DNA from 2 places in the Neobacillus sp. S1115 genome. Region 1 is predicted to be linked to the other one. Evidence: riboswitches for the same ligand, from Rfam matches in the RefSeq annotation. Region 1 holds a riboswitch; the other holds the start of a gene.
The links. A riboswitch is a leader RNA that binds a small molecule or an ion and turns the genes downstream of it on or off. The one in region 1 is predicted to bind glycine.
Positions count from the first base shown of each region.

Region 2: it holds a riboswitch for glycine, as region 1 does, so the genes downstream of both, ACZ5B7_RS30075 (amino acid permease) here and glyA (serine hydroxymethyltransferase) in region 1, are expected to answer to the same signal.

Region 1 is NZ_AP038275.1:537,811-546,020, forward strand. Features, by position in the region: gene ACZ5B7_RS02655 (LysR family transcriptional regulator) at 1-731, opposite strand, end outside; gene solA (N-methyl-L-tryptophan oxidase) at 907-2,073, shown strand; gene ACZ5B7_RS02665 (hypothetical protein) at 2,137-2,550, shown strand; glycine riboswitch at 2,630-2,734, shown strand; glycine riboswitch at 2,738-2,820, shown strand; gene glyA (serine hydroxymethyltransferase) at 2,899-4,149, shown strand; gene ACZ5B7_RS02675 (serine dehydratase beta chain) at 4,165-4,683, shown strand; gene sdaAA (L-serine ammonia-lyase, iron-sulfur-dependent, subunit alpha) at 4,683-5,564, shown strand; gene gcvT (glycine cleavage system aminomethyltransferase GcvT) at 5,580-6,692, shown strand; gene gcvH (glycine cleavage system protein GcvH) at 6,769-7,164, shown strand; gene gcvPA (aminomethyl-transferring glycine dehydrogenase subunit GcvPA) at 7,166-8,210, shown strand, end outside.
Region 2 is NZ_AP038275.1:6,200,326-6,208,535, forward strand. Features, by position in the region: gene ACZ5B7_RS30070 (phosphoglycerate dehydrogenase) at 1-975, shown strand, start outside; gene ACZ5B7_RS30075 (amino acid permease) at 1,050-2,414, opposite strand; glycine riboswitch at 2,544-2,622, opposite strand; gene pruA (L-glutamate gamma-semialdehyde dehydrogenase) at 2,921-4,552, shown strand; gene ACZ5B7_RS30085 (SDR family NAD(P)-dependent oxidoreductase) at 4,827-5,774, shown strand; gene ACZ5B7_RS30090 (hypothetical protein) at 5,952-6,617, shown strand; gene ACZ5B7_RS30095 (glycine betaine uptake BCCT transporter) at 6,667-8,210, shown strand, end outside.

The DNA of each region.
Region 1 (8,210 bases):
ACAACCCCATCTGCCTCCAAGAGACTAACCGTAGATTTTGGGATAATCGTAATCCCCAAACCGGCTATTACACTGCCCAAAATCGTCTCCCATGTGCCAAATTCCATGATTTTCGCATTGATTCTTCCCTCATCGCGGACCCAGCCCTCCAATTTTGAACGGTAGCTGCACCCTTGTTTAAAAACAAGGAGCGGCTTGTTTTTTAATTCCTCAAAAGGAACCTCTTCCTGGTTGGAGATTAAAACCAACTCCTCTTCAAAGACTTCATATTGAGCAATTTGTGAATGATTAAAATTTCCTGTCACAAATGCTCCGTCCAGTTTATAGCTGAGAATAGCCTCGACTAGATCCTCTGTTACACCACTTACAAGAGATAAGTCAATGTTGGGATATTTCTTGTGATAGGCGGATAGAATCAGTGGAAGTTTGTATAATGTCTCAACAGTGCCTATTTCAAGGGTGCCAACCGGGTTATCCGAGTCTTGAACCACTTTTAACATCTCATCGACCATGGAAATAATTTTTTGAGCATAAAACAATAGTTTTTTCCCTTCCGAATTGATAACCATGCCGCGGCTTGAGCGGTGAAATAACTCGGTTTGAAGTTCTTCCTCCAACTGCCTGATCCTTACGGTTACATAGGATTGAACATAATTTAAGCTTTTGGCGGCCTTTGAAATGCTTCCGAATTCAGCTACCTTTTGAAAAATCCGCAAATCCTTAATTTCCATGGCTATTCCCCCGTATCAATCTGTTGTTCCTATTACCACATTGCTAATAGAGAAAGTATTTCTAATAGAGATAGATAGTATCTCTTTTAATCATTTTACATGATGGCAGAAAGGTCGTAAGATGTTATTAAAGAATTAAGAAAATTTAAATTATTGCAAAAGGAGAGCAGAAACGATGAGCAAAAAAGATTTTGATGTAATTGTAGTTGGCGCAGGATCGATGGGAATGGCAGCAGGTTATTACCTGGCCAAACAAGGTGTGAAAACATTATTGGTAGATGCATTTGATCCGCCTCATACGAATGGCAGCCATCACGGTGACACACGGATTATCCGCCATGCCTATGGTGAAGGACGGGAGTATGTACCGTTTGCCTTAAGAGCCCAAGAGTTATGGTATGAACTTGAGAGAGAAACACATCATAAGATTTTTACAAAAACCGGTGTTTTAGTATTTGGACCTAAAGGTGAATCTGACTTCGTTGCTGAAACGATAGAAGCTGCTAGCATTCATGGGTTGGATGTTGATTTACTAGAAGGCGAAGAAATTCATCAGCGCTGGCCGGGTGTAACCGTCCCTGAAAACTTTAACGCAATCTATGAAAAAAACTCTGGCGTCTTATTCAGTGAAAATTGCATTCGCGCCTATCGCGAGCTAGCAGAAGCAAATGGTGCAAAAGTGTTAACACATACAAGGGTTGAGGATTTTGAGATTTCCGAGGACTCTGTCAAAATCCAAACTGAATTTGGTTCCTTTACCGGCAGTAAGTTGATTTTGAGCATGGGGGCTTGGAACAGCAAACTTCTATCAAAATTAAATATTGATATTCCGTTACAGCCTTACCGCCAAGTTGTTGGGTTCTTCGAATGCGAAGAATCACAGTATAGCAATACACATGGTTTCCCGGCCTTCATGGTTGAAGTACCGACAGGCATCTATTACGGGTTCCCAAGCTTCAGCGGCTGCGGTTTGAAAATAGGATACCATACATTCGGTCAAAAAATCGACCCGGATACAATTAATCGTGAATTTGGTATCTATACGGAGGATGAAGGAAATATTCGCAGATTCCTAGAAGAATACATGCCGGGTGCTACTGGAACGCTTAAAAGAGGGGCAGTTTGCATGTACACAAAAACACCTGATGAGCATTTTGTGATTGATTTGCATCCGCAGTACTCCAATGTGGCAATCGCAGCAGGCTTCTCCGGCCATGGATTTAAATTCTCAAGTGTTGTTGGTGAAACGCTAAGCCAACTAGTGACAACTGGCAAAACCGAACATGATATTTCTCTTTTCTCTATCAATCGCCCTGCTTTAAAACAGAAAGCAAAGATCTAATAGATTATTAAATTGCCATTATCCTAGAACGATTAAAAAAATAATAAATTTAGAGGTGCAAAAATGAGCGAAAAAACATTAACCCAAAGCCAATTAACTTATTTAGATGCAAAACCGGGCATTCAATTAATTAAAGCAGGAACCTATAAATTAAATGAATTAAGCGTATTGCGGGGAACACCTGAGTTAAAGGGGCAAATCCTTGATGTGCCGATTACAGATAAAAAACAAGTATTAACAATGGGTTACTATGCACTCCAGCCTTCGGTTGATTATTCTGCAGAATTTACGTTTATCGAAATTAAAGTTGTGACCAAAGGTAAAATGGTTGTCCGCGATGTAGAAGGAAATAAATATGTGGCAGAAGTAGGGGACGTATTAGTCTTCTCCCCTAATACAACGGTTATTTTCGATGGTGAAAGTGATGGCGAAGTGGTTTACTTCAAAAATGTAGAAGCAAATCCTTCTTATTTGTGATAACCAACCTTATCAAAAAAGGCATTGACAATTACAAACAGAATGATTATTCTGAAAATAATAAAATTGAATAGAGCGGATGATTGTTGTGGGAGAGTGTATTATCTACATCTACCACCGAAGGAGCAAGTTCCAAAAAAACCCTTGGAACCAATCTCTCAGGTAAAAGAACCATAACAGGACGCACCTCTGGAGAGCGTATTTGAAAATGCCACCAAAGGAGAATGCTCCATAAAGATTGGAGTTTAACTCTCAGGTAAAAGGACAGAGAAGGGATGATTCTACACCCCTTTTCTGTCCTTTTTTGTTTTTTTTAAAAGCAATATGGAGAAATTGGAGGAATAATCAATGAGTTTACAACAAAACGATTCAACAATTTTTGAGGCGATTGAAAGTGAGAAAAACCGCCAGCTTCATACGTTGGAATTAATAGCATCAGAAAACTTTGTCAGCCCGGATGTTTTGGAAGCAATGGGAAGCGTGATGACGAATAAGTATGCCGAGGGTTATCCCGGTAAGCGCTATTATGGCGGCTGTGAATTTGTGGATGTCGCAGAACAGGCAGCGATTGAACGGCTGACCAAATTATTCGGCGCCAAATTTGCCAATGTCCAGCCTCACTCCGGTGCACAGGCCAATACTGCTGTATTTTTCGCCCTGCTTCAACCAGGCGATAAGATTATGGGGATGAATTTATCGCATGGCGGCCATTTAACTCACGGCAGCCCGGTAGCAATGTCAGGAAAATGGTTCGATGTCGTTTCTTATGGGGTAAGAGAAGACAATCACCTGATTGATTACGATGAGCTGGAAGAAGTTGCGAAAAGAGATCAACCAAAATTAATTATCGCCGGTACAAGCGCCTATCCGAGAGTTATTGATTTTGCGAGATTTAGAGAAATCGCCGATCAGGTTGGCGCAAAACTGATGGTTGATATGGCACATATTGCTGGACTTGTGGCTGCAGGTCTCCATCCTTCTCCGGTTCCATATGCGGATGTTGTGACCAGCACCACTCATAAAACATTGCGCGGCCCACGAGGCGGAGTGATTTTAACAAACGATGAAGAAATAATCAAACAAATAAATAAAGCTGTTTTTCCAGGAATTCAGGGCGGGCCGCTCATGCATATCATTGCCGCTAAGGCAGTTGCTTTCAATGAAGCATTGCAGCCAAGCTTTAAGGAATATGCCAAACAAATTATTGAAAATTCAGCTGCACTGGGAGAGGCATTAAAGCAGGAAGGGGCAGCGCTTGTATCCGGCGGGACTGATAATCATATTGTGCTCCTCGATGTGCGTCCATGGGATTTAACAGGAAAAGAAGCAGAGAAATTGCTTGAAGAAGTCGGGATTACAGTTAACAAAAACACCATTCCATACGACCCGCAAAGCCCGTTTGTGACAAGCGGAATCCGCATGGGAACAGCCGCGTTAACCACACGTGGAATGAAACAAGAGGAAATGGTGCAAATCGCAAAAGTGATCGCAGCCGTTCTTAAGAGCAAAGGGGATTTAACCGTGATCGAGCAGGGAAGAAAGACGACAAAAGCAATTTGCGGGAGATTTCCATTATTTCAACAGCCAATCACTGTGTAAGAAAGGGGTAACTTAATGGAGTATCAAAGCTGTTTTGACATCATCGGCCCGATTATGGTTGGGCCATCGAGTTCTCATACCGCCGGTGTTGTATCAATTGGGAAATTTGTTTATGAGCTGCTTGGAGGATCCCCGCAAAGGGCGGATATTACTTTCTATGATTCGTTCTCCGAAACATACCAGGGACACGGAACAGATAAAGCGCTTCTTGGCGGCCTGCTTGGGATGAATACAGATGATACCAGAATTAGATATGCGGTTGAATTAACCAAACGATACGGGCTTCACTATGAATTTAAATTTGAAGATCGCTGTCCTTATTACGATCATCCCAATACAACTGTTATTAGGGCAAGACGTGCGGGCCAGTTTGTTAAAGTAGGCGGTGTATCATTAGGCGGCGGTTTATCAAAAATCTTTATGATTGATGATGAAATAGTTGATATTCGATTAAGCACAAGTGATGATTTTTCAGAAATTGCAGCAAAATTTCGTTCCAATCCTTTTCATGAAGCGATCTTGGAGGGTGTATGATGGATTTTCGGTCAATGAACGAGCTTATTGAACTTTGTAACCGCGAACGGAAAACAGTTGGCGAAATGATGCTGATGGTGGAAATGGAAAAGTCCGGCCGTGACAAAGAGACGATCATCGATATGATGGCAGAGCGGTTAATTAAAATGAAGCAAGCAGTGGAGACCGGTGTAGAAGATGCTTCCCCGGCACCAAGCGGTATTTCCGGCGGTGATGCCGTCAAGATGAGCGAATATGTAAATAACGGGAAGGGCTTGTCAGGTCCATATATTAACGATGCAATGACGTTCTCGATGGCAACATCTGAAAGCAATGCACGGATGGGCGTGATTGTGGCGACGCCAACGGCCGGGGCAGCCGGTATTTTACCGGGGGTTTTATTTTCACTGCGAAAGAATGACGACACCTCCTATCGAGATTTAGTCATGGGTTTGTTTACCGCAAGTGCACTCGGATATGTGATTGCCAACCGCTCCTTTATCTCTGGAGCGGCAGGAGGATGCCAAGCGGAGGTTGGTTCGGCCACCGCAATGGCGGCCGGCGCAATTGTTGAATTAAAGGGCGGGACACCAGAGCAGGTCGTCAACGCCACCGCGATCGCGATGAAATCCCTTTTAGGGCTAGTTTGTGACCCGGTTGCCGGTCTCGTGGAAGTTCCTTGCATTAAGCGGAACGTGATCGGCACTTCGATTGCCTTTTCAGCAGCCGACCTGTCGCTTGCCGGAATTGAAAGCAGGATCCCATGTGATGAAATCATTGAGGCAATGTACAAAATAGGCAAGGAAATGCCGCGAACACTAAGGGAAACGGCACTCGGCGGCCTAGCCATGACGGACACGGGAATAAAATTAAAAGATCGGTTACTTTGCAGAAACACTTAAGACGGAGGGGCTCAGATGAGTACAGATACAGTATTAAAGCGGACACCGCTTTTTGAAACTTATAAAAAGTACGGCGCAAAGGTCATTGATTTTGGAGGCTGGGAGCTTCCGGTTCAATTTTCCGGAATTTTAGAAGAACATGAGGCAGTCCGTAACGAAGCAGGCCTGTTCGATGTTTCACATATGGGTGAGGTCCTTGTAGAAGGAAAAGATGCTGAGAGCTATATTAATTACCTCGTAACAAACGATGTAACCAAGCTTCAGATCAACCAGGCACAGTATACGGCCATGTGTTACCCGGACGGCGGAACAGTCGATGATTTACTAGTTTACAAGTTAGCGAGTGAAAAGTATCTGCTTGTGATTAATGCGGCAAATATTGAAAAAGATTACGAGTGGATGAAACAGCAGGCACAAGGGAATGTAGCCTTAACAAATATTTCTTCTGACACTGCCCAGCTTGCCATTCAAGGTCCAAAAGCCGAAAAAATTTTACAAAAAGTAACCGATACAAATTTAGCGGAAATTGGCTTTTTCCATATTGCTGATCATGTCACGGTTTCCGGGATCTCTGGTGTACTAGTCTCACGCACCGGCTATACGGGAGAGGACGGATTTGAGCTTTATTTAGCGGCAGACAAAGTGGAAGCGCTTTGGGAGAGGCTGTTAGATGCAGGAACAGAAGATGGCTTAAAGCCTTGCGGACTTGGGGCCCGGGATACACTTCGCTTTGAAGCCCGCTTGGCACTATATGGTCAAGAGCTTTCCAGCGACATCGGACCTTTGGAAGCAGGCATTGGGTTTGCCGTAAAAACAAACAAAGAATCAGCATTTTTAGGTAAGGAAGTACTCGTTAAGCAAAAAGAAGAAGGTTTAAAACGAAAAATAGTCGGAATCGAAGTGACAGGGAGAGGGATCCCGCGGCATGGCTATAAAGTATTTTCTGAAGGCGGAGAGGAAATCGGCTTCATTACATCGGGAACCCATTCCCCGACATTGAAGAAAAGTTTAGGCCTTGCCCTTTTAAGTGCAGAATTTGCAGCAGTTGGAACTCAGGTTAAGGTAGAAATTCGCAATAAGCAAATTGAGGCAGTTGTTGTGAAAACACCTTTTTATAAAAAGAGTTAGGTTCATTTTTTCCGAGATTGATTGGTTTTACAGGAATGACTAAATTTTGAAAACTAGGGTGGAAGGAAGGGTTCATATGACAAACGCAACAGCAAACCTTTTATATAGCAAGGAGCATGAGTGGGTATTATTATTGGGTGAAAATCGGGTGCGAATCGGAATCTCTGATTATGCACAGCACCAGTTGGGGGATATCGTTTTCGTTGAGAATCCAGCAGAAGGCGATGAATTAACGGCTAACGAAACAATCGGGACAATTGAGTCGGTTAAAGCAGTTTCTGATATTTACTCACCTGTATCCGGTACCGTTGTAAGTGTCAATGAGGAACTGGAAAGCGCTCCTGAGACGATTAATGAACAACCATATGATGCCGGCTGGCTGGTGGAGGTAGAATTGTCCAATCCAGAAGAATTAGAATCGCTTTTAAATGAGGCTGAGTACCAGGCATTTATTAATGAAGGAGAGGAATAGGATGACAGCGACTTATCGATACCTTCCTGATACAAAAGAAGATCAAGCGGAAATGCTTGAATTGTTAAATGCTTCGTCTGTGGATGCCTTATTCGAGGATTTACCGGCGGAGATTCGTCTCGATGGTGAGCTAAATATACCGGAAGCAGTTCCTGAACCGCTTTTGTTGAAAAAAATGCAACAGCTTGCTGGGCAAAATATAAATGCCAATCAATACCCGACGTTTCTTGGTGCAGGAACCTATGACCATTACATCCCAAGTGTAGTGAATCACATGATATCCCGCTCTGAATTTTATACAGCCTATACACCCTATCAGCCGGAAATCAGCCAGGGTGAACTGCAGGCAATCTTTGAATTTCAAACAATGGTATGTGAACTGACAGGAATGGATGTAGCCAATTCTTCGATGTATGATGGGTTTACTTCATTGGCTGAAGCAGCCTCACTTGCAGTTGCTCATACGAAGCGCTCTAAAGTAATTGTGTCAGGGGCCGTTCATCCTGAATCCTGCGCCGTTCTGAAAACGGTAGCTGTGGGACAGACATATATAATGGAAGAAACTCGTCTTGATGGTGATGTAACAGACTTAAAGCAGCTTGAGGAACAAGTAGACCAAACCACTGCGGCTGTGATTGTCCAATACCCAAATTTCTTTGGTTCAATTGAAGATTTAGCGGAAATTAAGAAAATTGCAGCGGCAAAAGGGGCTCTGTTTATTGTCAGTGCCAACCCGCTTGCGCTGGCACTCTTGGAGGCACCGGGAAATCTCGGGGCGGATATTGTGATCGGTGATATGCAGCCATTAGGAATCCCAATGTCCTTTGGCGGTCCGCATTGTGGTTATTTTGCCGTTGATAAAAAGTTGATGCGTAAAGTCCCGGGCCGGATTGTCGGGCAAACGTCAGATGATCAAGGGAAACGCGGCTTTGTGTTGACCCTGCAAGCAAGGGAGCAGCATATTCGCCGTGACAAAGCGTCCTCCAATATCTGTTCCAATCAGGCATTGAATGCTCTTGCTTCTGCCATTTGTATGTCGGCACTTG
Region 2 (8,210 bases), 590 kb from region 1:
AGATGTACAGAGCAAGGTATTGTTGTGTTCAATACCCCTGGGGCAAATGCCAACGCTGTAAAAGAAATGGTCCTTACCTCATTAATAGCTTCTTCCCGTAACCTTTTTGCCGGTGTAGCTTGGACTAAGTCGTTAGATGGTGAAGGCGAACAAATTCCAAAGCTTGTCGAAGCAGGCAAAAAGCAATTTGTCGGAAAAGAAATTAAAGGGAAAACGTTGGGTGTTATTGGATTAGGAGCGATAGGTGCACTTGTGGCCAATGATGCGCTGGATTTAGATATGGATGTTATCGGATTTGATCCATTTATCTCTGTTGATACCGCTTGGAATTTGTCCCGCAATGTGCAGCGGGCCATGACGATTGAACAGTTATTTGCAGAATCAGACTATATCACTGTTCACGTACCGCTAACCGATGACACAAGAGGAATGTTTAACCAAGCAACCTTCAGCATCATGAAGGCTGGTGTTCATATTTTAAACTTCTCCCGTGGTGAACTTGTCAATGAAACAGACATGGCTGCCGCTCTCGAAAGCGGAAAAGTTGGAAAGTATATTACCGATTTTCCGAATGAAAATGTGATCAAAATGAAAAATACAGTTCCGATTCCACACTTAGGCGCCTCTACAATAGAATCAGAGGAAAATTGTGCGATCATGGCAGCTCGTCAGGTGAAGGAATTTTTAGAAACAGGCAATATCAAAAACTCAGTGAATTTCCCAAATACCAGCCTGCCTTATACTGGTAAGCGGCGCGTAGCAGCATTCCATCAGAATGTTCCAAATATGGTTGGACAGATTACATCTGCAGTATCCAGCTATCATTTAAACATTGCTGATATGGTCAACAGAAGCCGCGGGGGTTATGCCTATACAATTATTGACATTGATAATAAAGTAAACGGTGAAGTTATTCCAGGATTAGAGGAAAAAGTAAAACAAATTCCTGGAATGGTGACAGTTCGGATCATTTAATTAGGAAAAATTAAGTTACATCAAAATGGAGCCTGGTTTCAATACCGGCTCCATTTCTTTTACCCAATTTGATTCTATGCTGATAATTTTAATTTTTTCTCTTTTTTCCTTCTATAGGAATACAAAGCAAATAATAGAATAAACCATAGTGGTGTCAACAATAGGGCCGGACGGGTAGCGTCGGCGAACAGCATGATGATGAGAATCGCCGCAAACAAGGTCAGGACCGCATAATTAACAAATGGTGTAAATGGTGCTTTAAATTTTGACTTTGCCTGTAAGTCCGGACGAGTTTTCTTATACCTTACATGACAAATCAGAATGACGCCCCAAACCCAAATAAAACAAATGGCACTAATGGTTGTCACAATTCCAAAAGCCTGCTCCGGAATAAGCTTGCTAAGGAGCGCTCCCCCTGTCAGGACAAGAGTCGAAATCAACAACGCGTTACTTGGCACATGATTTTTATTCAGTCTAGCAAAATTGGCTGGTCCCTGGCTATTGTTGCTTAAATTATATAAAATCCGGCTTGTTGAAAACATCCCACTGTTACAAGCAGAAGCGGCAGAAGTTAAAACGACAAAATTAATAATTCCTGCGGCAATCGGTATCCCGACTAAACTAAACGTTTTGACAAACGGACTTTCAGCGGCATTCAGTTCTGTCCATGGATTAATACATAGAAGAACAATCAATGCGCCAACGTAGAAAAATAAAATCCGCAAAGGAATTTTATTAATGGCCGATGGGATATTTTTTTCCGGATTGGCTGTTTCCGCTGCCGATACACCCACTAATTCCACACCAACGAATGCGAAAACGACCATTTGGAATGAAAGCAAGAAGCCTGTCATTCCATTTGGAAAAAGGCCGCCATGTTCCCAAAGATTTTTAATAGAAACCGCCCCTGCATCTGTCTTGAATCCCATCACTAGCAAAATGATCCCAATTCCGATTAAGGCAAGAATGGTAATGACCTTTATTAAGGCAAACCAGAACTCCAATTCTCCAAAAAGCTTTACCGTTAATAGATTGAGGCCCAATAAGACGACCAAACAGACAATTGCAGGTATCCACTGTGGGATATCAAACCAATATCGTACATATACACCAACAGCAATCACATCAGCCATAGCGGTCATAATCCAGCAAAACCAATAGGTCCATCCCGTTACAAACGCAACTCGCGGTCCAAGGTAATCTTCGGCAATGTCAGTAAAAGACTGATAGCCCGCCTTAGACAGCAGGAGTTCCCCCAGCGCCCTCATCACAAAGAAACAGGCAATACCTACGATTAAATAAGCAAAGATAATGGATGGGCCAGCCAGTTGGATGGCTTTACCCGACCCCAGGAATAATCCGGTACCAATGGTGCCGCCAATTGCGATAAGTTGAACGTGCCGATTTGCTAAATTCCTCTTTAATTCTTGCTGTGCCAACCTTGACTCCCCCTTAAAATTTAAAAAACCCAATAAAAAAAGAGATTGGATGTCCTCCAATCTCTTAGGTCTAAGAATAACAAATAATACTTATTAAGCTGACAATTGTCAGCATGACAAATATATATTCAGTACTCTTCTGTCCTTTTGCCTGAGATTGTGAACCCTTCGGCGCCGCGGAATCCGCGGTCTCTCCAGAAGCTGCTCCTGCTATAGTGTGATCCATAGCAATCATAGCTTGCTAATTATTAAGTTTTTTAGATAATATTGTTGAATAATTTTTAATTTTAGTAGTATTAAATTATTTTGTCAACAACAAATGACTCTTAAATATTTTAATGACTCTCTGGAATTAATTTAAATCCCAGAGATAAGAATTTGAATTCGCTTTCATTAAGTTGTAATAGAAAGCCAAAGAACAGAAAAAGTATGTTATAATAATTGTCGAAATAAGTAGCTTTGTCTATAAAGGAACAGAATATATAAACGGGAAGGAACGTGAAAGAATGAGTAACGGAATTTTCAAAATCCCAACACCTACAAACGAGCCGGGCAATTCATATGCGCCAGGTACAAAAGAACGGGAAACATTAAAAGCAGAATTAAAACGCCAATCTGAAATGGTGATCGATATCCCTGTCATTATTAATGGCGAAAATATAAAGACGGATACAGTGAAGCAAGTGGTTATGCCACATAATCATCAACATGTTTTAGCAAACTATTCTCAAGCTGGAGAAAGAGAACTGCGTGATGCTGTTGAAGCGGCGATGGCTGCTAAAGAAGCATGGGCTAATATGGCTTGGGAACACCGTGCAGCTATTTTCTTAAAAGCTGCTGATTTAATCTCTGGACCATACCGTGATGTCATGAATGCTGCGACAATGTTAGGACAATCCAAAACAGCTGTTCAAGCTGAAATTGATTCTGCACAAGAATTAATAGACTTCTTACGCTTTGGCGTTGATTATGCAAATCAGGTTTATCAAATTCAGCCAAGCAGCATGAAGAATGTATGGAATCGTACCGATTACCGTCCATTAGATGGATTTGTTTTGGCGATTTCTCCATTTAACTTCACAGCCATTGGCGGAAACCTTCCAGCAGCGCCTGCCATGATGGGGAACGTAGTCGTGTGGAAACCTGCAACAACTTCAATTCTAGCAAACTACTACTTTATGCGTATTTTAGAAGAAGCAGGATTACCAAAAGGTGTCATCAACTTCGTGCCTTCTCGTGGTTCACAAGTATCAGAAGTGGTATTAACAGACCCTCGTATGTCTGGATTCCATTTTACTGGGTCTACAAGTACGTTCCAAACGATTTGGAAAACAGTAGGGGAAAACATTGCAAGCTATAAATCTTATCCTCGTTTAATTGGGGAAACAGGCGGTAAGGACTTCGTATTTGCTCACGAAACAGCACAAGCAGACAAAGTTGTAGCTAACCTTGTTCGTGGTGCGTTTGAATACCAAGGTCAAAAATGTTCAGCCGCTTCTCGCGCCTACATTCCAGCAAGCTTATGGGAAGAGGTAAAAGCTGGTTTAGTGGAACAAACTGCAAAGCTTAAAGTGGGAGATGTCCGCGACTTCAGAAACTTCATGGGTGCAGTTATTGATAAAGCGGCTTTTGATTCCATTACAAGCTACATCGACTATGCAGCAGCTTCTGAAGAAGCAGAGATTATTGCTGGCGGTACTTATGATGATTCTGTTGGATATTTCGTTCAACCGACCATCATTGTGACTACAAATCCAAACTTCAAAACAATGGTGGAAGAAATCTTTGGACCAGTCTTAACCATCTATGTATATGAAAATGATCAATTAGAAGAAACATTGCATGCAGTAGATACTGCTTCTATGTATGCCTTAACAGGTTCGATCTTTGCCCAAGATCGCGGGGCCATTGTTCACTTAGAAAACCGCTTATCCGGCGCAGCTGGAAACTTCTATATCAATGATAAACCAACTGGTGCGATGATTAATCAACAGCCATTTGGCGGTTCTCGTGGATCTGGTACAAACGATAAAGCAGGTTCTGTATTCAACATGATCCGCTGGACAAGTCCTCGTGTCATCAAAGAAAACTTTGCACCAACTGCAGAAGTTGCTTATCCATTTATGGATGCAGAATAATAAATAATGTAAAAAAGAGGTTGAAACCAAACGTTTCAACCTCTTTTTTTATTTTTCTAGCCGGCACCAATGCCTTTATACTCCCCATTATTAACCATTTAAAATAAAATACTTTTCTCACCGAATAAACAATTGTTTTCAATCTAGGATTCGACACCTTTTACTATTACCATATGGTAATATTTTCATATTGCTTATTACTTATATAAGCTCTTTTTTTTGTGAATCTAGAACATGGATGGACCAAATTTGAGTGAAAAGAAGGAGGCCCGTTATGAAAGACAAAATTGTAATTATTACAGGTGCAAATTCCGGGATTGGAAAAGCAGCTGCCTATAAATTTGCATCAGAAGGCTATCATGTAATTATGGCTTGCCGCAATATGGAGATTAGTACCGCCGAACAAAGAGACATAATTGAAGCCACCAAAAATACCGATGTAGATCTGATGGAACTGGATGTTTCTTCCTTTGATTCTATTCGTGCATTTTGCTCAGCTTTTAAATCCAAATACCCGCGGTTGGACATCCTCATCCACAACGCCGCCTACTTAAATCACGGTGTAAAAGAATATAAACTTAGTACCGACAATATCGAATTATCCTTCGCTACGAATACATTTGGTCCTTTTTTAATGACTCATTTATTGGCCGATCATCTTGAAAAATCACCAGACCCGAGAATACTCCATGCTTGTACGACAAACATCAAAAATTTCTTCGACCCGAAAAGGAAGATTGAATTTGACAATTTGCGTGGAGAACTGAAGGACACCCGGCCTTATAGCACTTATAAGATGTATGGTGATTCGAAAATGGCACTATTAATGCTGACCTTCAAAATGGCAGAAGAATTGAAAAACAGAGGGATTAAAGTTAATGCCCTGCAAATTAATCGTGTAAAACTTTCAAAAGAGACGATTGAAAAAATGAATTCTGTTTGGAAAGTATTTGCAAGGGTACAAAATCTTACGAATCCTCTACCATCAGGCATGGCCGATACCTATTTTCACATTTGCACATCAGATGAATTTAAGGATGTGACCGGGCAGCTTATCAACCATAAGAGAGAAATTGCTAAACCAGCAATAAGCGAAAAGGGCTTTACTCAATTGAAAAACATATTCGGCTTAAGCACTTATCCCAAGTACGCAATAGATCCTCAAAATGTTGAACAGATATGGTGGTTGAGCACGACGCTTACTTCCAATCAAACATATTAAAGAAACATTCCATTTAAGGCTGAAATATACAGTTTATATCTGTATATTTCAGCCTTTTCTATTTTACATAGATAATAGTTTTTTCTAAAAAAAGCCATCCTAAAGAAGAAAACGTTGCTTCCAAATTCCAATGTTTGATGAATCCTATACTACCTATAATTGAAGGGAGATTTAGCTGTGAAACTGTATCAAGTAAGAAAAGGGCAATTTGTGTACTTTAACAATGAGCTACACAAGGTATATGGTGTAAAACCAATGTATAAATTCTCCGTTCATCTTATAAAGCTAAGAGATTTAACACAGCACATAACCAATGCAGCGAGTGTGGAGAGATATATACCGAAGGAAAATGACAGTTTTATTTTTGATCATAAAGTATACACACTCCGGAACAATCAAAGACCTCAAGCTGGAGACTATATTTTAATTAATAATCCCGCCCCCGATACCCTGGATCATTACTCTTTAAATGAAATTGAAGTGGTTGAAACTGTTGATAACAAAGGGGTCATTACAAGCGATTTAGATGGTATCAAGCATAACGAATATTTATTGATGGTACCTGGCCGTGCACCCGACAGTCATCCTATCGATTATAAAGACATTGCAAATCTTGAAGAAGGCTTGGATGACACCCTCCCGCAAATTGTTCATCCATATGGGGAGTTATCGGCACAGTTGGGAGACATTTATAAAAAGAAGGATAGTGATGTATTAATAGAGGCTATGGTGATTGCGATTAAAGGGCAAACCATTTATCTTGGCGGCGGGTTAGAGGTGCCGCATGAAGAGTTGATTAATACGGATAGGTGGGAATTTCAATACAACCCTTTTAATAACTGACCGAGCTAAATCTATTTAAATAAGTATTCATCAATTGCAGGAGGTTTCCATGGAAAAGTTTAAAGAAAATAGTGTATTTATTATCTCTTTATTGCTGACCCTCATTTTTATTATCTGGGGAGTTTTTTTTACAGATAATCTTACCAAAGTTACCAACGCCGTTTATAATGGCTCCATTGATTACCTGGGTTGGGTTTATCTCGGTGCCACTCTATTCTTTGTCTTTTTTTCTATCTACTTGTTGTTTTCAAAGTATGGGAATATCCGGCTGGGAAGGAGAACTGATAAGCCTGATTTCTCTACCGCTTCTTGGCTGGCAATGCTGTTCGGTGCTGGTATGGGGGTCGGAATTGTATACTGGAGCGTCGCTGAACCAGTAACCCATTACACAGCTCCTCCGTACGGGAAAGGTTATACGATTGACGCAGCCAACACCGCAATGAAATATACATTTTTCCATTGGGGCCTGCACCCATGGGCCATCTACACTGTTATTGGGTTAGCCCTTGCTTTTTTTCAATATAATAAAAGGCTCCCTGCAGCGATCAGTTCAGCGTTCCATCCAATTTTGGGCGACAGGATTTACGGCCCGATTGGCAAAACGATTGATATCCTGTCCATCTTTGCAACAGTCTTTGGAATTGCAACCTCCTTGGGGCTTGGGGCGATGCAGGTTACTGCAGGTATGCATGACATATTTGGCATTCCTAATACATTATTTATCCAGTTGATTGTCATTGTGGTCGCAACAGTCCTTTTTATTATTTCCATTAATACAGGCCTGGAAAGAGGAATTAAATACTTATCCAATGCAGCCATCATCTTTTCAGTGGCAATCCTTGTGCTGATTATGTTTGTCGGTCCAGCCCTAACCGTTATTAAAGTCTTTTTTAATACAACAGGCCTGTATTTAAGTGACTTTATACATATGAGTTTACGGTTAAGTCCTTTTGGAAAAGGTGAGAAATGGATTGCTTCGTGGACCTTGTTTTACTGGGCTTGGTGGATAGCCTGGGCGCCATTTGTCGGCATGTTTATCGCCCGGGTGTCCAGAGGGAGGACAATAAGGGAATTTGTTATTGGCGTTTTGATTGTTCCGACACTTGGAACCTGTCTCTGGATGTCCGTTTTTGGCGGTTCAGCACTTGAGCTTGTTCAACATTCTGGAAACCATGATTTGGCAAAACATATCGCCGAAAATGTGTCCTTGTCCATATTTATTTTCTTCGACCACCTGCCATTAAGTTCCTTGTTAAGCATTTTAGGTTTCGCGGTAGTAGCTATTTATTATATAACTGTTGCCGATACCGCGACCTTTGTATTGGGGATGCTTAGTGAAGGTGGAACGTTTAATCCTTCTAACAAAATAAAAATGACATGGGGTGTCATCCAATCTGCTTTAGCTGCTGTTCTGCTGCTCGCGGGCGGTTTGGAGGTTTTGCAAACTGCTTCCATTGCAGCCGCACTTCCATTTGCCATAATCATGCTCGCCATGTGCTACTCCTTGCTGACAGGCCTAAAAAAGGAAGCTGAAATGCAACAAGGCAATAAAAGAAGTGCGCAGCACTATAGCCTAAAGAACGAAAATAGTTG